One region of the Pelorhabdus rhamnosifermentans genome, then DNA from elsewhere that is predicted to be linked to it. Evidence: riboswitches for the same ligand, from Rfam matches in the RefSeq annotation. Region 1 holds a riboswitch; the other holds the start of a gene.

Region 1 (11,486 bases):
TAGTTCCTCTTTCCGCTAGACGCGTTAGTTGTATTTATATTGCTTTTGGAAGAAATAATGGGGAGCATGTCTGGGGCATGAGTGAGAACAGTGACTTTAGCATGAGCACCCTGTTCGGCAAAGGCCGATTGGAGCGCCTCATTTACTGAAGAAAATGGAACGAAGCCTAGTTTTTTTGCATCGTCTGGAGCAATTCCTTGTGAGACGATATAGACTGTTTCGCGTTCTTTCACTTGTGCCCAGGCAATGGCTAAGGCTGCTGCCACTTCGTCAGGCAATTTTTTGTTATCCACAAGCTTTTTGAGTTCTGCTGAGGAATAGCCCGTAATATCTACGATTTCCGAGTGAGTTACAGCAACACCTTCATAACAGGGAGTGACAATAATAATCGTGCCTCCTGCCTTGACAGCTAAATCGGAAGGATAGAGAGTCTTATGTGCTTGCCAAAATTCAATATCACAAGGATGGGAACCGGAAATGACAATATCGGCTTCTTCAGGAATTTCTACAGCATAAATTTTTTGCGATAAGGCAACGCCTTCCTTAAAGGCAGCTTCCATATCACCAAAGAAAGCACCCACAACTTCGCCGTGACGATTGAGGATGGTATTTAAAATGGTATTCATGCCAATTTTTTCAGCCATCAGATTGAGTTCACGACGAACGGGACTGTCTTCCATTCCCAAGCAGGAGCGTGGGGATCTTACGCTGAGCAAATGTGTTTCAGCTGTCGTGTTTTCACCTGAAATACCTGGCTGAACAATTTTGGCACCCCCGGAAAAACCTGGAATATGGTGAGGGACAATACTGCCGATGCCAATCTTGAAATCGGCCTCATAGGCTTCACGGTTTACCCAGACACTGGTACCATTGGCTGTTTTGCCAAGGTCGATTAAAGCGTTGGGATTTTTGAAGTCATGATTTTTGATTGTAACACGCTCGGCGACAGCTTTACCAAATTTTTCGACGATTTCTTCTTGTGTCATAAAGCGATGTGTGCCAAGGGCAATAATAATGGTAATTTGTTCGTCTTTAACTCCTGCTGCATTCATTTCATCAAGCAAGAGTGGAATAATTTGTTTTGTTGGTGTTAAACGGGTGTTGTCGTCAGCTAGAATGACGATTTTTTCTTTCCCATGGACAAGCTCAGCAAGCGAGGGGGTACCAATCGGATGCCTGAGGGCCCGCATAATTTCTTGTTTGACATCAGGCACACTGGCGATATCCTGAGGCGAATAAATACCAATTAAATTTTTTTCCGGAACAGACACTTCCATGTTGTCAGAACCATAAGGTAGGACTATTTTTACACTCGACATAAGCAGACTTCCTTTCAAATTTCTTTCTAAATTATTTTTGAGTACCCTTGGCTAGATGACTGGCAAAGTTAAGGGCAGCAATCATGCTGGATTCATCGGCAACGCCTTGTCCGGCAATGTCAAAGGCTGTACCATGGTCAACAGAGGTGCGGACAAAAGGCAGGCCCACAGTCACATTGATGCCATTATCAAAACCAAGCAGTTTGACAGGGATATGCCCTTGATCATGATACATTACAACGACAATATCAAATTCCTTGCGGCACACGGCGCGGAAAAAAACCGTATCAGGTGGAATGGGGCCAGTGGCGTTGATTCCTTCTTGTTGTGCTGCAAGTACGGCCGGGACGATTTCATCAATATCTTCACGTCCGAATAAGCCATTTTCCCCAGCGTGAGCATTGAAGCCAGCGACAGCAATGCGCGGTTGTTCCAGCCCTAATTGGTGCAGCGTGCGATGTGCCAGTCGGATGACGCGTAGGACTCGGTCTTTTTTTATGAGGTCAGCAGCTTGTCGCATGGATACGTGAGTGGTGACATGAATCACGCGTAGCACATCGCCGACAAGCATCATGGCATAATCTTTTGTATGGCTAAGTTCAGCTAAAATTTCAGTATGACCAGGAAACAAGTGTCCCCCCTTGTGAAGGGCTTCTTTATTGATGGGGGCTGTGACGATGGCTGCTACGTTGTTATTTATGGAATGCTCAATGGCGGCTTCAATGTATGTAAAGGCGGCATGCCCAGCCCTTCTATCTACCTTGCCGAAGGGAAGGTCAGCTGGAATATTTGCAAAATCAAGGACATCAATGACGCCATGCTGATAGGACCCTTCTTTTACATTCGATAGGCTTTTAATCGTTAGTGGGCTTTTTACAATCTTTGCAGCAAGTTCCATTCTTTTGGCGTCGCCAAAGACGAGAGGACGGCACGCGTCATAGATGCGTGCATTGGTCAGCGCTTTAGCGATGACTTCGGGTCCGCAACCAGCGGCATCCCCCATGGTAATTGCCAAAATTGGTCGTACATTTTTCTTATTCATTATGGTAACCTTCTTGTTGTAAGTTTTTGTGATGCTTTGACTAATGCATCAGAGTTACCAAAAGCGCCTGCCTTGGTAATGACCCAGAATGACTTTCCCTCAGGTGTTTTCATTTTACCGAGGGGAATGGCTGGTGCTATTTCTTCAAGAATGCGAATGCCTGTGACGCCAAGGGCTTGGCAGACCGCACTGGCTGTGTCACCGCCGGTGAGGATGACGCCAGCGACGTCTTGTTGACGTAAAATGGCGGCTCCTGTTTCACCGAGAATTTTCGCAGTCACTTCACTGACTTCGAAGGCTGACATACTACGTTTGGCTCCTGCTGCTTTGGATCTTTCAATAGCTTGCAGATGGTAGCCAGAGGCAAGTACAATGTTTTTACCCTGTTTAAGGAGCGCCAGTGCTTTTTCGAGGCACGGAAGAGGGAGATGTGGCTGTTCAAGATAATTAGCCACATCTATTTCGATTAATTCATAATCATTAAGCAACAATTGAGTTACTTGGTCTCGCGTAATGGCACTGATGCTGCCAGCCACAACAAGAGTGGGGTATTGAGGTTTTTGCTTTTCCTTCCAACCAAAGAGCTGTGGCAGACATTCAGCAAGACCAGCTGAGCCTGCCCAAAGAATGTGATCAGATACTTCTAGGACTGCTTGAGCCGCTAAAAGAAAATGTTCTTCTAACCAGGCATCGCAGCTAATGAAAGTGCACCCTGCTGCTAAATGTTGTCTTATGGAGGCTGTGATAGCAGCTTGACCTTGACAAAGATCAGTAATGCCAATATGTCCAACTTTTGCACCTGTTTGTTTGCGCAAAAGTTCTGGTAGAACTGTCTCAAACACAGGAGTTTTCTGATCTTTGGCTATTTCTGTTGCTGATAGAGGAACACCATGGAGCAGATGATTTCCGCCCACGGTGGTGCGACCATTCTTTGGAAAAGCTGGCATGACGAAGGCGAAATCATGGAGGTGAAGATCAAGAATAGCTTGTAATTCCACGCCTATATTGCCACGCAGGGTGGAATCCAATTTTTTATAGTAATGTAAAAATCTAGCCGCCCGGGCCTGTTTGGCAATTTGTTGTACTTGTCTGTAAGCTTTATCAGCGACACTAGCGCGAGTGTTTGTATCGATAACGATAATAGCTGCGTCAGAAGAAGCGGATAAAGTCGTGCCTTCTAATAGCACTTCAGTGTGCATTCCTTGTCTGGCGAATTGTACTCCTGTATCATTTGCGCCAGTTAAATCGTCAGCAATAATGATCATGGATTTGGCTTGTTCGTTCAAAAGCATCAGGTCCTTTTATTGTATATAGTCTGGGCATACTTAATGCGTTGTCCTGTGATGTTTTAAGGCCATACGAGAGTGATGGACTCTTTCAATGGCCGCGTCGCCGATGTCGAGGGCTAGTTTGACATAGAGAATGTCAATGACGATGAGTTGAGCGATGCGGGAAGTCATGGCATCAGACCGCATTTTCGTTTCTCGAGTACAGCTTAATAGGTAGGCAGATACGCTGTTTGTAATGCTAGAATTGATAGAGCTTGTAACGGCACAAGTGTAGCAACCTTGTCGTTTGGCTAATTCTAACGTGTAGAGAATATCTGTTGTTTCACCGGAATGACAAATAGCAAAAAAAATTTCATCAGCTTGTGCTACAGAGGCCGCAATGGTCATGAGATGAGAATCACTATAGGCATTGATTTTTAGCCCTAATCGCATGAGTTTATGCATGGCATCTTGGGCCACGACACCAGAAGCGCCCAGACCGATGACGTGGATGAGAGAAGATTTTTTGAAATGCTCCGCCATGTCTTGTAAGGCCGAGACAGAAAGCTGTTTTTCTAAATCGGCAATTCCTTGGACAGAAGAATGAATGACTTTTCGAATAATGGCAGGCAAATCATCTTGATTCTCTACTTCTTCATAGATAGGGCGAATCTCATTTTCGGCTAATTCTTTGGTGAGAGCAATCCGGAACATAGCATAATTTTCGTAGCCAAGTAATCGATAGAATCGAATCACTGTGGCATCACCCACTTGACAGTGTTTGGCCAGTTCGTTAATGGGGATAGTCAGTGCTTCTTGTGCATGTTGCTGCAAAAAGTGTACAATGCGTTCATGGGCCGGTGTAAAGCGATTACTTTGCAATCGAATGCGTGTAAACAGAGACAAATCTATCACCTCCAACGTCCGGAGAAAATCTTCATACATATCATGAATGAAAAATAATTTCTCCACAAAGGATATTTGACGTTCTTTTTAAATTCCCTCTTTTTTTTTACTTTTATAAAAAATAGTGATTATTCTGATACGGAATTTTATACGAAGATACTTATATAATTACTCGACGTGTCTTAATAATGCTATAATAGAAACCAAGTAAGTTATTTAAGGATAGAAAGGAATGAGAGCGATGGGAAAATTTTCAATGGTATCGAGATTATTTATCCTTTGTGTCATGACTGTATTTATTTCTATTTGCAGCATGTATAGTTTGGTTGCAGCAGCACCGCAAGATGCCAAAGAAATGGTTGTTACAGCCTATCAAAAAATGTTGAATTTTAATAATTACCATATGGCATTAGACTCTACTGCAACGATGTCGGTTCAAGGAAAAAATATTCGTATGGCAATGGAGGGTGGATTTGATATACAAGCGAAGCCCATGCTAAGCAAAGGGGATATGAACATTCGTGTTTATACGGATTCTAAAACATTAGATAAAAATCTTGTGCAATACATAGAAGAATCCGGTAATCAGATCATCATTTATTCTAATGTTGATAATTCTTGGATTAAGCAGAGTTTTCCTAAAGAAAGTGTTGATTCCCTTCGTGATTATGGGAGTTATATAAAAGCGATTAAGAGCGCTGAAATTGAGAGTGATGACGATAATTCAACGGTAATTCGTGTTGTTGCAAGTGGCGAAGTTTTAAAAAATACGCTGAAACAAAAAATGGCGCTTATGGGAATGAATAAGCTTGTTGTATCAGATGATTTTTTAGCAGATATTCAGGATCTATCCTACTCCATAACCATTGATAAGAGCACGGGTAACATTTCCGCGAGCCATATGGATTTATCTGACTTTATGGCTCAATTTGGTACTCATATGGCTGATAAAATGAAGACGACAGAAAAGCAAAAGCAGGCTATAACAGAAATGTTTCAAAATATGAAATTCATCATGGATGTTACTTTTTCACAGTATAACAGTGCACCCGATGTCGTGATTCCACAAGATGTAAAGGAGCGGGCTGTTGAAAAAAATGTTCAATCAAGTAAGCTTTTAAGCGGTCCACAGGTGACGCAATCATAAAAAAATAGTGCCCTCTTTTCTTTAACAAGAAAAGAGGGCACTATCCAGTTTTCAGTTTTTTTTATAGGCTGGTACTTGCGGATGGAAGAGACGGATGAGCCACAGAAAGGCTAAGGCACCAAGTGTTGAAGCAATAATGGAACCTATAATGCCGTAGACTGCAAAGCCTAGCATGCCCAACAGAAAATTTCCAACAAATGATCCTACTAGGCCGACAATCAAGTCGCCCCAAATGCCAAATCCATGATTGTGTGAGATAGTTCCTGCTAGCCATCCGGCAATAATGCCAATGATCGCACCGACGATCCAGGATGTCATATAAAAACCTCCTTATTTATTTTTGTTAGTATGCTTTGTAACCAAAAAAGTTATGTAATGGAAAAAAAAGTGGCAACTGTGATAGAATAAGTAAAGAAGAATGGGAGATATCCATGAGGAGCTGAATGATTTTGACACAAGATATTCATCAAAATGTAACGGATATGGCAGAAGAACTGATTAAACTTCGCCGTGATTTTCATAAATATCCAGAGCCGGGCTGGACAGAATTTCGTACGGCCTCGATTGTTGCGGAAAGATTGACTGCCCTAGGTTATGAGGTGAAGTTAGGTGATGCCGTTATAAAGGAAGAGGCCATGATGGGGGTTCCTGATGCTTCTGTGTTGTTAAAGTGTAGAAAGCAAGCTGAAGAACAGGGAGCCAGTGCCTTTTATCTGGATCAAATGGCAGGTGGGAAAACGGGTGTCGTGGGTATTTTAAACACGGGAAAAACCGGTCCAACGGTTGCTTTACGCTTTGATATGGATGCCAACGATGTTGTTGAGGATGAAGCCATAACTCATCGGCCTTGCCGCGAGGGGTTTCGATCGGTACATGATGGAGCCATGCATGCTTGCGGTCATGATGGGCATACGACGATTGGCCTGGGGCTGGCTAAGCTGCTTATGTTGCTGCGTCATGAACTTTCTGGTACGGTGAAACTTGTGTTCCAGCCAGCCGAGGAAGGCGTTCGCGGAGCTCGGGCCATGGTGGAATCTGGTATTGTTGACGATGTGGACTACGCTATTGGTTTGCATCTTGGTACGGCTGCAAATCAGACCGGGCAGTTTGTGTGTAGTGCAGGGGGATTTTTAGCTACGACGAAGCTTGATGCCTGTTTTCATGGTAAGCCCGCTCATGCTGGTTTTGCGCCGCAGGAAGGACGCAATGCCTTGCTTGCAGCTGCAACAGCTTCTCTTCATTTACATGGTATTTCGCGGCATGGTGCAGGGATGACACGGGTAAATGTCGGCATTTTACAGGCTGGGACTGGGCGCAATGTTATTCCGCAAGATGCTCTGTTAAAACTAGAAACACGGGGTGAAAATTCAGCACTTAACGAATATATGCAGCAAGAGGCTACTCGTATTATTCAAAGTTCTGCTGCCATGTATGGCGTGGAGGCACAAATAACCAAGATGGGTGCCGCCTTAGGCGGTCATGGCAACGAGGAACTGGCCACTGTATTAAAGTCAGTGGCTGAATCATCGGGATTGTTTAGCCAGGTTGTCACTCAAGCAAATATGGGTGGCAGTGATGATTTTACTTTTTTTATGAATCGCGTGCAGCAACAGGGCGGGCAGTCTGTTTATGCTTTGCTTGGATCTGATTTAGCTGCTGGACATCATAATGGTTCTTTCGATTTTGATGAATCTATCCTTACAAAGGGAGTAGAAGTACTCGCAAGGAGTATTTTAGCTTTAGGAAAAGAATAATAAAAACTTTAGCTATTTCTGTTGAATAATTGATGAAATTGTTCTATAATAAAATCTGTTTTATATGTACTTTTTACAACTACATATGTGTTTTCGGATGATATTTGCGGAAGAGTGGCTTAGGGCCCACCGAAGGAGTAAAACTCTCAGGTACTTTGATTGTGAAGTAGAACCGTAAATGGACGAGACTCTGGAGAGATCCTGATTTAGGACGCCGAAGGTGAAATACAGTAATCGTAGATTGCTGACAAAGCTCTCAGGCAAAAGGACAGAGACAAAACCAATCCAAAGAATACTCGCTATCTTTGGAAGTGTAGCAATGAAATGCCTAAGGGTATTTATTGTTGTTTGTCCAGAGTCAAATCATCTTATGATTTGACTCTTTTGTTTTGATGCGCATGAAAATTCGGGTTGCAGAGTACAGGTGTAGACAGTGAGCTTTAAGGAAAAGAAAAGGAGAGAAAAATTTTATGCGTAATCGAGGCTTTAAAGTTGTAGCAGTCGGACTCGTTGCTTTATTTATGACTGGAATATTGGCGGGGTGCGGAGGTTCATCATCAAAGGATGTTAAAATCGGGATTTTGAATGAAATGACAGGTGGCAATGCTACTATGGGTACATCCGCTGCCAATGGGGCGAAAATGGCCATTAAAGAGGCCAATGCCAAAGGCGGTGTGCTTGGTAAACAAATTCAGGGAGTTGTTGCTGATAATAAAAGCGAGCCTTCTGAATCGGCCAATGCCATGACGAAATTAGTCAGTCAGGATAAGGTTGTGGCAGTGACAGGCGTATTTTCTAGTTCTGATGCCATTGCAGCTGCCAGTGTAGCTGAAGCAACGAAAGTTCCTTTTATTGCTGTGGGTGCTACAAATCCCAAAGTAACGCTTGATGAAAAAACGAATAAAGTAAGAGATTATACCTTCCGTGTTTGTTTTATTGACCCCTTCCAGGGAACAGTCGGTGCTAATTTTGTATTGAATACGTTGAAATTGAAACAAGCTGTGATGTTAGTTGACAACAGTAGTGATTACAGTAAAGGTTTGGCTAGCTTCTTTAAAGAGGCTTTTGCGAAGGGCGGCGGCACTGTATTAGGTGAAGAAGCTTATTTACAGAAAGATCAGGACTTTAAGACCATTTTAACGAAGGTAAAAGCCTTAAATCCAGAAGTGATTTATGTCCCTGGTTATTATGAAGAAGTCGGTAAGATTGTAAAGCAGGCTCGTGAGCTTGGTATTACTGTACCTATTATTGGTGGTGATGGCTGGGATTCACCGAAACTCGTTGAAGTTGGAACGGCTGCGGCTTTGAATAATACTTATTTTACGAATCACTATTCTGTAGATGACACGAGTACTGCTTCGCAGGATTTTGTTGAAGCTTATAAGAAAGAATATGGACAGGCACCAGATGCTTTGGCTGTGCTTGGCTATGATGCTGCTAATGTTCTGATTGATGCCATTCAGCGGGCGAATAGCACAGAACCTAGTAAAATTCGCGAAGCACTTGCTGCTACGAAAGATTATCCAGCTGTGACAGGGCCCACGACGCTTAATGATACACATGATGCTGTTAAAAACGTCGTGATTATTGAAATGAAAGACGGAAAACAGATGTTTAAGGAAACAGTTAAGCCATAATGTAAAAAGCAATTTGTGTTACATCGATAAAAATAGGCTATCCTTCTTTTTTAGAGAGAAGGATAGCCTATTTTATGTAAAAGAATTATATCGCTAATGCGGCAGCACCTTGAATAAAAGAAAATGAATCAATTTCTTTCCATTTTAACTTATATTTATAACAAAAATGTGACGTCTATTATTACCTTTTGACATAATTTTGTCACAAACTTAGTATAAAATGGTATTAATTCAGGAGGTGCAAACCATTGATTATATTATGTTTTCTTTTCGCTATTGCATTGCTGGACTTTCGTTACCTATAGACTCTAATCTTTTTTTTCTATTAATGGATCCTATACTAATTCAGAGCAAACTTAGGCTAGCTTTATATTTTCAATCAGCAGCATGAATCTAATTGTAATTAGCATGAGATTTTACACTAATCCAGTATATATTAACTACTTATGAACTCAACTTTCACACCTAAAACAGTCTCTTGCAGTCTGAGAGGTCTGTTTCTTTCATTATATGATAAGGCCAATGTTGGCTGCCTTGCCCAGTTATATCAAGGCTTGTTTATTTCTTACTGCGAAAGTTGGAGTTAATGATATTTCAAATGCTTTACAAATGCATTACAAATAACTTAATTCGATGTAATTATTAAATACGAATTAGGGAGATGAGCATCATAGAATTACTCGACTATGCAACAGGCATCTTTTTCGGTTTAGTTATAGTAGGAATCATTTTCTCCATGATTTATAAGTTTCTTGGCAGCGTAAAGTGGATATTAATCTTTATTGGTATGTTTATTACTTTCGCACTATATCATAACTATCCTACGTTCACTATAATTCTAAGCAGTATTATTATTGTACTTACTATCATGCCCAAATTTTTTCCGGAAATATCACATAAGAATTCTAAATGTTTGAATTACCACATCCACTGGACAGACTAAAAATCACTTTAAGGAATGGCGCAAGCCCCCGCTCTATGAGAATGGAAGCGGGGGCTTGGCGTATTTTGTCACAAAAAGCTGACGGTTCGAAATATTTTTTAGGTGGAATTTTTTCTGGAGTTAGCTGATATTTGCCGCTTGCTCAGGGGCTGATGCATGGATTCGTAAAAAAGAGCAGTACTTTTAATGCGTATGATTCAACAAGTGACATGCGTTTTAGAAGAGAGTTCTAGCCTCTTTTCTAAAATGCTTATTTTATAACACAATCTAATCAAGCCTTTCTAAAAAAAATGTAATTTAAATGTAGTTTAAATTACATTTAAATGTATTTCGAATGCAATTCAAATGTATTGTTTCGTTATAAGAATTATATAAGTGAAAGGGGTCTGATTCTATGGCTGTGTTAATTCAAAAATTTTCCAAAACAAGTACGCGGATGGAAACATCAATTAGAAACAAAGATGGATCTTCAGATTCTTTATTAAATCAAAATAAACAAGATTCAAATACTGGACAAGATTTTGATTTAAAAGAAAAATTGAATTCTGTTGATGCTGTTACACTCGAGATACCTGAAAACATAATAAAGCAGCATCAAATTTCCACACAACAATCAACCGCCATTCAAGAGGGTAGATCTTCGCCGCAAAGGGAAACTGTGAATAGCAATCCATCTTTTGCATTGTCATTGGCTCAGGATGATCAGAATATTATTAACTGCTTAAAAGATGATTGGTTAGAAGAAGCGGAAGATGTAATTTCTCAACGCTATGGACTAACAGGAGATGGATCAGATTTAAGTGTCGTTTTGGAGAATAATCCGGAGGCCTATCTTGCTTCTACCAACTTTGAATTCGGTTCTGATGGAAAAGCGTACAATGAATCTTTACATGTTGTTGTGCCAACTGCCCTTCCTTCCACGTTGCCTAACGGCGGAGAAGCTCCAAATTACGACGATCGCGTTATAACCCACGAAATGGTTCATGCGATTATGGGGCGAACGATGAATTTTGAATCTCTGCCTACTTGGTTCGCAGAAGGAACTGCAGAATTTATTCACGGAGCTGATGAAAGAGTAGCAACGGATTTATCCCGTAAGGGTGGTGGAATAGAAGGTGCGGCAGCCATTCAAAATGCATTAGGTGATGGAACCAATAATACTTGGGTCAGTGATTCTTTGCATTACTCAGCCGCCACTATGGCAGTGCGTTACCTACATAAGCAGATTGAGGCGGCAGGTCATAGTGGCGGCATTAAAGATTTATTAACGAATTTAAAAAATAATCCGACGGAAAACCTTGATCAGGCTTTAAGCCATGTCTCTAACTACGCTAACACACATGCATTTATTACTGATTATGTAACAAATGGCAATGGAGAAAAATTTATTCACAACCTAGATATTGCGGGTGAATTTCAAAACGCAGTGAACGATGGAGATACTGGAGGAATAGGTGGAGAAGCTGCAGA
Region 2 (11,486 bases), on a different contig from region 1:
CGCCGGAAATAAAACTCGGTATGACAGCTGCCATTCAGGTAGCTGATCGCTATACGCAGCCGACGGTAAATATTCCGCTGACTGCCGTTTATCAAGATGGAAATACACCGGCTGTTTGGGTAGTAAAGGACAATGTGATTACCTTGCAGCCCATTACAACAGGTAAATTCGGCAACGGAACGATTGAGGTGCTTAGCGGCCTCCAACAGGGTGACTGTATTGTAACTGCCGGCGTTCATAGACTCACTGAAGGTCAAAAAGTGAAATCAGGCGGTGATGTCCTTTGAAAAAATTCAACCTAGCTGAATGGGCCTTGCATCATAAACAATTTGTTTATTTTTTCATAGCGCTCTTTTTTATAACCGGCTTATTCTCTTATAGCCATTTAGGGCGTATGGAAGATCCTGATTTCACCATTAAACAAATGGTAGTCAGCGTAACCTGGCCGGGAGCCACTGCACGTCAAATGGAAGAACAAGTCACAGACAAAGTGGAAAAAGCCTTGCAAGACTTGCCTGGACTGGATTACTTGCAAAGCTATTCCACTCCGGGACAAACTATTATTTACGTCAACTTAAAAGATACAGTCCCTAAAAAAGACATTCGCGCCAAATGGCTGGAAGTCCGCAACATGGTTCATGATATGGCGGCCACTTTGCCTGCCGGAGTTCAAACACCGCAGTTTAACGACCGTTTTGATGATGTATACGGAATTGTTTATGCTCTTACCAGTGACGGCTATACCTATGAAGAAATGCGGGAAAAGGCGGAAAAAATTCGCCGCATCCTCCATGATGTGCCTAGTGTAAAAAAAGTTCAACTGTTAGGTACACAAACAGAAAACATTTATATCGAAATTGAAAATAATAAAATGGCCCAGTTAGAAATTGACCCGGCGCTAATTACTAGCACCATTCAGGCACAAAATGCTATGGCTGCTGCCGGAATGCTTGAAACAGAAACAGATAATGTGTATTTACGCATAACGGGTATGTTTGAACAACTAAAGGACATCCGAACTATCCCTATTACGTCCAACGGACGTACCTTCCGCTTGGGAGATATCGCCAAAATCACCCGCTCTTATGCCGAACCAACCGATCCTAAATTTTTCTATAATGGTCAACCTGCAATAGGCATTACCGTAGCCATGGAGCCTGGGGAAAACATTCTCACTCTGGGAAACAATCTAGAAAAAACCATAACAAAAATTAAAACGGAACTCCCGGCGGGCCTTGAAATTCATCAGACCGTGAATCAACCTAAAATCGTCGAAGACTCCATTGGCGAATTTGTCAAATCGCTTGCCGAAGCCATTATCATTATTTTTATTGTTAGTTTTGCCAGTCTTGGCCTGCGTTCGGGTCTTGTCGTCGCACTCTGCATCCCCCTTGTCCTGGCTGTCGTGTTTACGATCATGTATTTGATGAATATTGAACTGCAACGCATATCACTGGGAGCCCTCATCATCGCGCTGGGACTGCTTGTCGATGATGCTATGATTGTCATCGAAATGATGGCGGTAAAATTGGAACAAGGCTGGGAACGGCTGAGTGCTGCTTCTTATGCTTATAAAGTCACTGCTTTTCCCATGTTAACGGGAACACTGATTACCTGCGCCGGCTTTATTCCCGTCGGATTTGCACAAGGCAGCGCTTCCGAATTTTGCGCCAGCATTTTTTCCGTTATCACTATTGCTTTGCTCACTTCCTGGATTGTCGCCGCTACAGTAACTCCACTCTGTGGATACCACCTGATCAACCCCGCCGCGTCAACAGTTGAAGACAAGAAGGAGCATCCCGTTTATGATACAAAACTTTACCGTTTATTTAAACAAATACTCATCGGGTGCCTGGCCCACCGTAAGATGGTGCTGACTACTACTTTAGTGTTATTTATCGCGTCCATTGGCTTATTGGGATTGATAAAAGAAGAATTCTTTCCGGCATCTACCCGGCCTGAACTTATCGTACAATTAAAACTGCAGGAAGGAGCTTCCCTGAAAAATACGGAAGCAGTCGCCAGCCAGGTTGCGCAAAAATTGAACGATGATGCTCTGATTGACTACTATACATACCATGTAGGGGAAGGAGCGCCTCGTTTTGTCCTCACTTTCGATCCTACTTTTAATAAAACCAATTTTGCCGAGTTTGTGATTGTTGCTAAGAATACGGACGCCCGTAACCAATTGCATAGGAAGGTCAGCAAATTGTTAAGCGAAGAGTTTCCCAGCGTACAGGTTCACACGAAAGTAATCAGTACCGGAACATCTGCCGACTATCCGGTTATGCTCCGCATAGAAGGTTATGATCATGATAAAGTTCGTGAAATCGCGAAGCAAGTCCAAACTGTCATGGCCGCTCATCCCAGCACCAAAAATGTCAACATGAACTGGAATGAGAAAAGTAAAATTATGCATTTATCTATGGATCAAGACAAAGCTCGTAACCTGGGCATTACTTCTGAAGCTTTAGCATCGACACTCCAAGCCCAGCTATCAGGAACAAGTATTACCGAATTTCGGGAAACCGACAAAACTGTTCCCTTGATGTTCCGTTTTGATGCAGAATCCAGGAATGACCCCGCCCGCATCAAGGACCTTGCTATTCCTATCGGTAATGGTAAGTATGTACCACTGGACCAAATTGCCAAAATAAGCTTTGACGCGGAAGAGGGACTCATTTACCGCCGCGATTTAAAACCAACAATCACAGTACGGGCAGAAATAAAGCCAGGCGTAACCGGAGATGATGTTACCCGCCAGGTATATGAAAACCTTCATGAGCTGCGTGCCAGCCTGCCCCCCGGTTATGAAATCCAATATGACGGTGCAACGGAAGATAGTATTAAAGGAACACAATTACTCTTAGCCCCGGTACCAGCCATGATTATCACCATTATGATTCTCTTGATGCTTCAACTGCAAAATATCCCCAAAATGTTATTAACATTATTAACGGCACCGCTGGGGATCATTGGCGTTGCCATCGGCCTCTTTGCAACGGGTAAACCTATGGGTTTTGTGGTGCAGCTCGGTATATTAGCCCTATCCGGGATTATTATGCGCAACTCAGTTATTTTAATGGATCAAATTGACCAACATCTCGCTGCCGGTGAAAACTTGTGGGATTCCATCATCAACGCTACGCTAACTCGCTTACGCCCCATTTTGTTGACGGCCGCAGCTGCTATTTTAGCGATGATCCCCTTAGTTTCCAACATATTTTGGGGACCAATGGCTGTCGCCATTGGGGCCGGCTTATTTGTCGCTACCGTATTGACGCTGCTGGTTCTGCCAGTCATGTATGCCACCTGGTATAAAGCTGACCGTTCGCGGAGATAACAGCACTTGCCAAATCAAGTGAGACAACCCGACCGCCTGGTTTCGTTACACGTGCCATTTCGGAAATTACCTGCTGATAATTCGACATATTCCGCAAACCAAATCCGATTGTTACAGCGTTAAATGTATTGCTAGCAAAAGGCAGTTTCAGTGCATTTCCCTGTACTAATTCTATCATCGATCCATAAGGCGTTTTATCAATATTCTCCTTAGCCTTTTCCAACATACTGGCAGAGACCCCGCCTGTCGTAATCCAGTTTTCGTACCAGCCATTTATCATTGGGATCTTTTTTCTGATGCAGAAAAAATTTCTTCTCAATATCACCTCCATATCTATAGCAATAAAAAGGCTGGCTACAACCTTGTGCAAAATTTAACAATTGCATTATAAAATAAGTACATTATAGAATAAGCAAAAAAAAACTGCCGTAATAGAAATCACGGCAGTTTAAAATATTTTGATAATTTATCACGATCCGTTATAATAAATTGGCCATCCTGTACTCGAATTAATCCTCGTCTGACCAAATCTTTTAACTGTCGTGAAACGGTCTCGCGTTTAGATCCCAACATATCTGCCAGATAGGTAATACTTAAATTCAAGTTAATTTTAGTTTCAGCTTCACAAGGAATTCCATAGTCGTTGGATAGCTTCCACAGCTTAGCAGCAATGCGCTTATCTCCCCGCACCGAATTAGAGGTATTTTTTAGTTGCCGATACAGTCGTCTTACTTTTATGGAAAGCGAATCTAAAACAAATTTAGTAAGTGCAAAATCATTTTCCATGACACGCAGAAAGTCTGATCTATCAAAACAGAGGATTTGTGCGTCATCAAATGCTTCACAGTTGATTGAAGCAGAGTGGCCTTGCAAAATCACCTCATTAATAAGCTGTCCTTTATCTAAAATAAAAATGACTTTTTTCTCTCCTTGAGAATTGACTTTATAGAGTGAAACAAGGCCGTTTCCAACAATATAAAGCATCTCCACTTGCTCTTTATCAAAAAATAAATGTTCTCCTTTGGATAGATAACACATCGTTCCACAGGACGACAAAGCCGCAATAGAATCGGGGGTTAATTGCCGGAATACTTCAATAAGTGCTAATGCTTCACTTATGCTCCTATTCATAAATTATCACCAGCTTCTCTATTAACTTTATTTCCCTAGCAATCAGTTGTACGCCTGGATTACCACCCATTCAGGGCAAATTCAAAAAGGGGTATTTGTCCCTTACTAGACAAATAGCCGTTTCCTATATCTTTGAAAAAATTGTTGGTTTATACTATGCTGCTTGCGGTATCTTCTTCATCCTTCATTTTTGATTTAAATATCTTGTAAATCACCCCAAGCATGATAAACCATATCGGTGTTACAAATAAGGCTACACGAGTTTCCTTATTAAGGGCCAAAGTAACTAAAACAAACGCAAAAAATGCCAAAATAATATAGTTAATGATTGGGTACAGCGGCATTTTAAATTTGTTCCTGGCAGCAAGTTCAGGATTTATTTTGCGATATTTTAAATGGCAGATCGTGATAATTGCCCAAATGAAGATAAAGCAGAATGTTGAAATACTCGTAATGAGAACAAATACCCCTTCCGGCATAATATATTGCAGGATAACCGCAATCAAGACGACAATTGCCGAGAACACGGTAGCATTAAAAGGTACTTGACTGGATGTTAACTTTTTCATTGACTCAGGTGCATTATTTTCTTTAGCAAGCGAATAAACCATACGGCTTGTACTGAAAATACCGCTGTTGCAAGCAGATGCAGCGGATGTCAGTACAACAAAATTTACAATCGTTGCTGCTGCTGCAATTCCCACTGCAGCAAATACCTGTACAAATGGGCTTTTAGCCGGACTAATTGAAGTCCACGGATATATGCTCATAATAATAAGAAGTGCTCCGATATAGAAAAGAATAATCCGAATTGGAATATTGTTGATCGCCTTTGGGATAACCTGTTCCGGATTTTTCGTTTCACCGGCTGTTAAGCCAACTAATTCGATTCCGGTAAAAGCAAATACGACCATTTGGAAGGAAAGAATGAAACCGCTTATCCCATTGGGAAACCAGCCGCCATTACTCCAAAGGTTGGCAAAACTGGATGCACCGGCATCGGTAGAAAATCCTTTAATAATCATATATGTACCAATTATAATCAGTGCTAAAATTGCAACAACTTTAATCAAAGCAAACCAGAATTCCATTTCACCAAATACCTTTACTGCAGTAAGATTCATAATCAGTAAAATTACAAGAATCATAAGACTCGGAACCCACTGAGCTATATTGGGGAGCCAGTATTGTATATAAAGTCCGGCGGCAGTTACGTCCGCCATGGCAAGTGAAATCCAACAAAACCAGTAGGTCCATCCAGTAATAAATGCTACTCCATTGCCTAGATAGTCACGTACAAAGTCGACAAAAGAATGATATTTCAAATTAGAAAGCAATAATTCCCCGAGAGCACGCATAACAAAAAAACAAATCGCCCCTGTTATCATATATGCAAATAAAATAGATGGACCTGCCAAGTGAATAGACCTGCCAGAACCTAAAAATAATCCTGTACCAATTGCACCGCCAATCGCAAGTAATTGAACATGACGATTTTTTAGTCCTCTCGATAAATTTTGATTTTCCGCCATACATAAACCACCTTTCGCCTCAAAAAAATACAAAAAGAGACCAAATTATAAATCTGGCCTCAAAAAAAGCAGCTAACTAGCTCTGTCCTTTTACCTGAGAGAGTCACTGATTAAAAATAATCAGCTTGCTCCTTCGGTGCTCTCCATTGAGTCTCTCCAGAGTTTCGTCCAATAATGGTCCTTTTGCCTGAAAGCATAACATCTTCGGCGGATTATAAAATCTCTCTCCCATTATCTTCATCCGAGATTTGATATCAAATTATCAATGCATTTATATATTTTATCATTTATTCTTATAAATGTCAATCTAAAAGGAACATCTGTGTGTTTTATATACACATTTAGATCCGAACAAAATAATTCTCATCAACAGGTCTTCCGGAACCATTTTGTTTCCGACTTCCTATCCATATGTAGTCGCTGAATATGCGGGTTACTATATGAAAAAGGCACCTGCCACCTATTTACATGCATAGGCTAACAGGTGCTTTCTTATTTGTCCCAAACTTTAACTAAACTCGAAAATGGCTAACAGCTTCCTGGAGATCCTCAGCCAACTTGGCAAGACTCTGACTGGATGAGGCGATTTCCTCCATAGATGCCGATTGTTCCTCTGTTGCCGCCGACACAGTTTGTGTTTTTCCAACGGCTGCTTTACTGTGACCGTCAATTTCCTTCACCGATGCTACAATCTGCTGACTGCCACTAGCCATCTGCTGAATAGCAGCGGAAATTTCCTTCACTTGTTCGGATACTTGCGTTACCAGTGTCGCAATTTCCCCAAACGCATGACCAGCCGTAGTAACAACCTCTGTTCCTACTTTAACCTCACGAGTACCTTCGCTCATGGCAACAACAGCTTTATCTGTATCCCCTTGAATCTCGCTGATTAGTGCAGCTATATGCTTTGCTGCGTCCTGTGATTGTTCCGCAAGCTTACGGACCTCTTCAGCGACAACAGCAAACCCTTTGCCTTGTTCTCCAGCTCTGGCAGCCTCAATTGCGGCGTTAAGCGCCAGTAGGTTTGTCTGACCAGCAATACCGGAGATTGTGTCGACAATTTGCCCGATTTCTTTTGACCGTTCACCCAATTTAGCTACAACTTGTGCGGAATTATTTACAGTTTGCTCAATATGAGCCATTTGATTAACAGCCTTATCCACCGACTTATCACCATCGGTTGCCTTTTCAGCGGCTTGAGATGAATTACTGGCTACTTGATTGGCGCTAGCAGCTACTTGCTGGATACCAGCTGACATCTGCTCTACCACAGAAGATGTTTCGTTTACGGCATTTAATTGTTTTTCTGCACCTTGTGCCACATCGCTAATAGAACCTGCAACCTGATTAGCAGCTTGAGCTGACTGTTCAGCGCTGGCAGTCAGCTCTTCCGAAGAAGCCGCCACTGTTTCAGCTGATTCATTGACCTGTTTCAAAACTGTACAGAGTCTACCTCGCATACTTTGCAAAGCATCTGCTAATTGACCAATTTCATCTTTTCTAACCAATTTTCGTGGTTTATCACGAAAATCTCCGTCTGCGAGTTTCTTGCAAATTAATACCATTGTATTGAGCGGCTTGGTTATCATTTTGGTAATATAAAAACCACTTAAAAGTAACATTACGAAGGATATAAAAATATCACCAAAGGTAATCTGTTCAGCTTTTTCAAATGATGCCTTGTTATCGGCATCGACTTGTTTTGACAATTCAATGGAATACTTCGAGAGATCAATGCATCGATTAAGAGCTTCCGAGGCTAATGAATCGACCGTAGCCGTATATAATGCATAAGCTTCTGCATTTTTATTTTGCATTGCTAACTCAATAACCTTATTTCTTGCTTCACGATATTTTTGCATAGACATCTTAAATCCGGCCAATTTTTCCTTAGCTGTAGAATCTAAATTAGACTTATCAAGCTCGGCTAGATTATCATTAAAGTTTTTTACCCGCTCATCAATAACTCTTTTCAATTCTTGCTTTTTTTGGTTATCCGTTGTGAGCATCATTTCCATTATTTCTTGATTTACCTTATTAACATGAGCATAGTTTTCGTTAATAAGCGCAATTGGCACTAATTGATCTGCATACATTGTGTTCATACTGACGTTTGATTGTTGAAGATAATAATAACCAGTATACGCGATACTACTCATAGATAGCAATGCGATAAGAATTAGGATGCCCAATTTAGAACTTACTTTCATGTCATCAAAGAATCTCATTAAATCTCCCCCCAGTCTTAAAACATATAACTATGTCAAATTTCGACATGAAGGACCATTGTCCTCTGCCAAAATATGTAATATTAATAAATATATTTTCTCTCCATCGTCACATTATCTAAAATAAATTTTTGTAGCCACCCAGGCATCAAAAAAACCCCTGCATCACCTGCAGTATAACGCAGGAAATACAAAGGTTTATAAGCCTTCTAGTGGTGCGCCCGGCAGGATTCGAACCTGCGCTCACGGCTCCGGAGGCCGATGCTCTATCCCCTGAGCTACGGGCGCTCAATTGACACAGATAGTATTATACCATAACTATCTGTATCTGTCTAATTTTTATTTGGCATCAAGCGGCTCATGGCAATAGGGACAATTCCGCCAATAACGATCCACGTCCCGACCACAATGAGCACATTTCGGACGAAGTGTATGCCCGCAATAAGGACAAACCTTAAATTGGGCTTTCACTTCTTTACCACACATGGTACAAGTAAAAGGCTCTTCAAGAACGGTTGCATCCACATCAATCGTATTGTCATCAGGATTTTGTAAATCCTTTTTTTTACGGCCAAAAATAAAGTAAAGCGGCACAAACAAAAACCACAGGGAAGTTAATGAGCCTAACATCCAAACAGCAACACTGCCCAAACTACTGCCACGCGATTTTGCATCTCGATAAATCCAATAGGCAAACAAAAGACCAATCAAAAATGAAATGTGAATCATATCTGTCACTCCTTAACGAGCTAACGACCCTGTTTTCTACATTTCATTATACCATTAGACAAAATAGCTAAGCAAACATAAAAACAAATTTTACATATGCTCTGCCAAAACCTGTTTTTTCGTTTCCTGCCCCAAAAGAAGAACGATAAGTCCTATAACAGCTAAAACAATCATAAACATCGTAAATATCCAACCTATACCTGTTTGCGGCAACAACCAACCCACAACTGCCGGAGCAAAAATCCCACCAATACGACCAATACCAGCCGCCCAACCTGTGCCAACTGCCCTGACTGTCGTCGGATAAAGTTCCGGCGTATAAGTATAAATGACACCCCAGGCACCTAAATTGAAAAATGACATAGCACAACCCCAGCCTATCACGGTTACTGCTGTACTGCTATGACCAAATCCATACGCCGCTACGGCACTACATAACAAAAAGGTGGCGAGTGTATTTTTACGACCCCAGCGATCTACCAGCACTGCCGCAGCAAAATAGCCCGGTAGCTGAGCTAAAGTAATCATCAAAACATATTCAAATGTTTTTACAATAGCCAAGCCCTGTCCAACCATGAGCGATGGCAACCACGTAAAAATGCCGTAATAAGAATAAACCAGACCAAACCATAATATCCACAATAAAGCCGTTCTTTTCGCCAGTTTAGGCTGAAATAACAAACTGAACGACGAAGCCTGTGAAGTAAGTGATGCCGCCGCGCTGCAATCTCCATTCATCGCAGCTTCTTGATATTTTGGCGGCTTTTTTCCGCCAAGTCTTTCAATACGACTTACAATATTATGAGCTTCCTCATAGCGGCCTTTTTGCAACAAATAACGTACAGATTCGGGTACAGAGCGCCAGATCCAAAAAACATAAAAAGCAGGCAGAGCTCCCAAAAAAAAGACAGCAGACCAACCGAAAGCCGGAATCACCAAGTAAGCAATAAGCGCGGCAATAAACCAGCCTACAGCCCAAAAACTTTCCAGCAGTACAATAAACCGTCCCCGCTTGGCTGCCGGAGAAAATTCACTCATGAGTGTCACAGCTACAGGCAATTGACCACCCAAACCAAAACCAACAAAGAACCGAAAAATCATGAGGGACTCATAGTTCCAGGCTAGACCACATAAACCTGTTGCAATACCATAGGTCACGAGTGTGGCAGCAAAAACTTTACGCCTCCCCCATCTTTCAGCAGCGGACCCAGCTAATACAGCCCCAAGCGCCATCCCGACTAACCCAATGCTGCCAATATAGCCAACAGACTGAGCTGAAAGACCCCACTCTTTTGCAAGAGATGGCAAAACAAAAGCAACCAGTCCTGTATCTGCAGCATCAAACATCCACCCCAAACCAATAATGAATAGTAAGCGATAATGAAAGGAATTTACTGGAACTGACTCCAGCCGAGTAAGAATATTCATATTTCCTCCTATTTCAAACTGTCTTGTCACGTGTAAATACATTATAGCAAATAAATAATCAGCAGACAATATTAAAAGCAGTCCCTTAATTATGGGCTGCTTAGTATACTAACTACATATATGCCGTTAAGTGATAAGTATGTCCGAAAAAACATTATCTTACTTTCATGATTGCATTTCCACTCATTTTGCTAACAAGCTGCAATCATGCAGCTTGTTTTTTATACGTTGAAGCTGTTCTTCTGAACGAACAAGCAAGGTATGAAGATGAACACCACCTGTAATAAGCGAAAGGGGCTCAGCACGAGTCGTGGCTAGTTTATCGACAAAACTACGAACATCAAATAGATTGGTTAACATCAAATTGGCTTTAATCTCACCATACACAGGATGTTCAACAATAACATCCAAAATTTGGGCTCCTTCTTCAATCATAACGACAAGTTCTTTTTCGAGATCTTCGGCGTTATGTTTACAAGCAATCTTGACTTCCAATGACTGATCAGCAACAGACGGAATGAGATATCCCTGCGGCGTGGCATAAATATCTGAGCCAAGAGCCCGTAAAATAGCAATATCATTGACTATAACTTGACGGCTCACAGCAAATTCCCGTGCTAAAACAGCACCAGTCAGCGGCATTTTATTACTGCATAATTTTTCAAGTAGGGCCTTGCGCCTATTTTCCGTATTCAAAACAAGTCCTCCTTTGCCGTATCCATTATACATCTAAAGCCAAAGCATGCAATTCATTGAGTAAGTTTCGTTCACCAATAACAATTAATATATCACCCGGTTGGATGACTTCCTTATGTTCTGGCGTCGTAAGTAATTGTTCACCCCGCTTAATTGCCACAACAATGGTACGAAACCGTTCCCTAATGGAATTCTCCGCCAAAGATTTACCAATAAATGATGAATTCTCTCCGATTGTAATTTGATGAATATCTAGATTTAGTTCCTGATTATAAAAAACATTTTCCATTAAGTGCGAAATATCCGGTTTAATCATGGCTGTAACCAATTGACGCCCCCCCATAACAGAAGGAAAAATAACGGTATCAGCTCCAGCACGTTTCAATTTTTCTTCGGCCT

Evidence for each region. A riboswitch is a leader RNA that binds a small molecule or an ion and turns the genes downstream of it on or off. The one in region 1 is predicted to bind glycine.
Region 2: it holds a riboswitch for glycine, as region 1 does, so the genes downstream of both, Ga0466249_RS21325 (amino acid permease) here and Ga0466249_RS18010 (ABC transporter substrate-binding protein) in region 1, are expected to answer to the same signal.

What each region holds. Positions count from the first base shown of each region.
Region 1 covers NZ_JAHGVE010000017.1:83,542-95,027, forward strand. The annotation lists gene Ga0466249_RS17975 (nickel-dependent lactate racemase family protein) at 1-1,319, opposite strand, end outside; gene pdxA (4-hydroxythreonine-4-phosphate dehydrogenase PdxA) at 1,351-2,361, opposite strand; gene Ga0466249_RS17985 (four-carbon acid sugar kinase family protein) at 2,361-3,647, opposite strand; gene Ga0466249_RS17990 (MurR/RpiR family transcriptional regulator) at 3,687-4,544, opposite strand; gene Ga0466249_RS17995 (DUF6612 family protein) at 4,777-5,682, shown strand; gene Ga0466249_RS18000 (GlsB/YeaQ/YmgE family stress response membrane protein) at 5,734-6,000, opposite strand; gene Ga0466249_RS18005 (amidohydrolase) at 6,126-7,436, shown strand; glycine riboswitch at 7,534-7,608, shown strand; glycine riboswitch at 7,617-7,718, shown strand; gene Ga0466249_RS18010 (ABC transporter substrate-binding protein) at 7,907-9,073, shown strand; gene Ga0466249_RS18015 (flagellinolysin) at 10,411-11,486, shown strand, end outside.
Region 2 covers NZ_JAHGVE010000026.1:5,741-17,226, reverse strand. The annotation lists gene Ga0466249_RS21345 (efflux RND transporter periplasmic adaptor subunit) at 1-287, shown strand, start outside; gene Ga0466249_RS21340 (efflux RND transporter permease subunit) at 284-3,343, shown strand; gene Ga0466249_RS21335 (class I SAM-dependent methyltransferase) at 3,300-3,662, opposite strand; gene Ga0466249_RS21330 (Crp/Fnr family transcriptional regulator) at 3,782-4,474, opposite strand; gene Ga0466249_RS21325 (amino acid permease) at 4,624-6,006, opposite strand; glycine riboswitch at 6,079-6,171, opposite strand; glycine riboswitch at 6,172-6,247, opposite strand; gene Ga0466249_RS21320 (methyl-accepting chemotaxis protein) at 6,519-8,234, opposite strand; tRNA gene Ga0466249_RS21315 (tRNA-Arg) at 8,448-8,522, opposite strand; gene Ga0466249_RS21310 (zinc ribbon domain-containing protein) at 8,574-8,963, opposite strand; gene Ga0466249_RS21305 (MFS transporter) at 9,054-10,391, opposite strand; gene Ga0466249_RS21300 (transcription repressor NadR) at 10,575-11,087, opposite strand; gene Ga0466249_RS21295 (potassium channel family protein) at 11,113-11,486, opposite strand, start outside.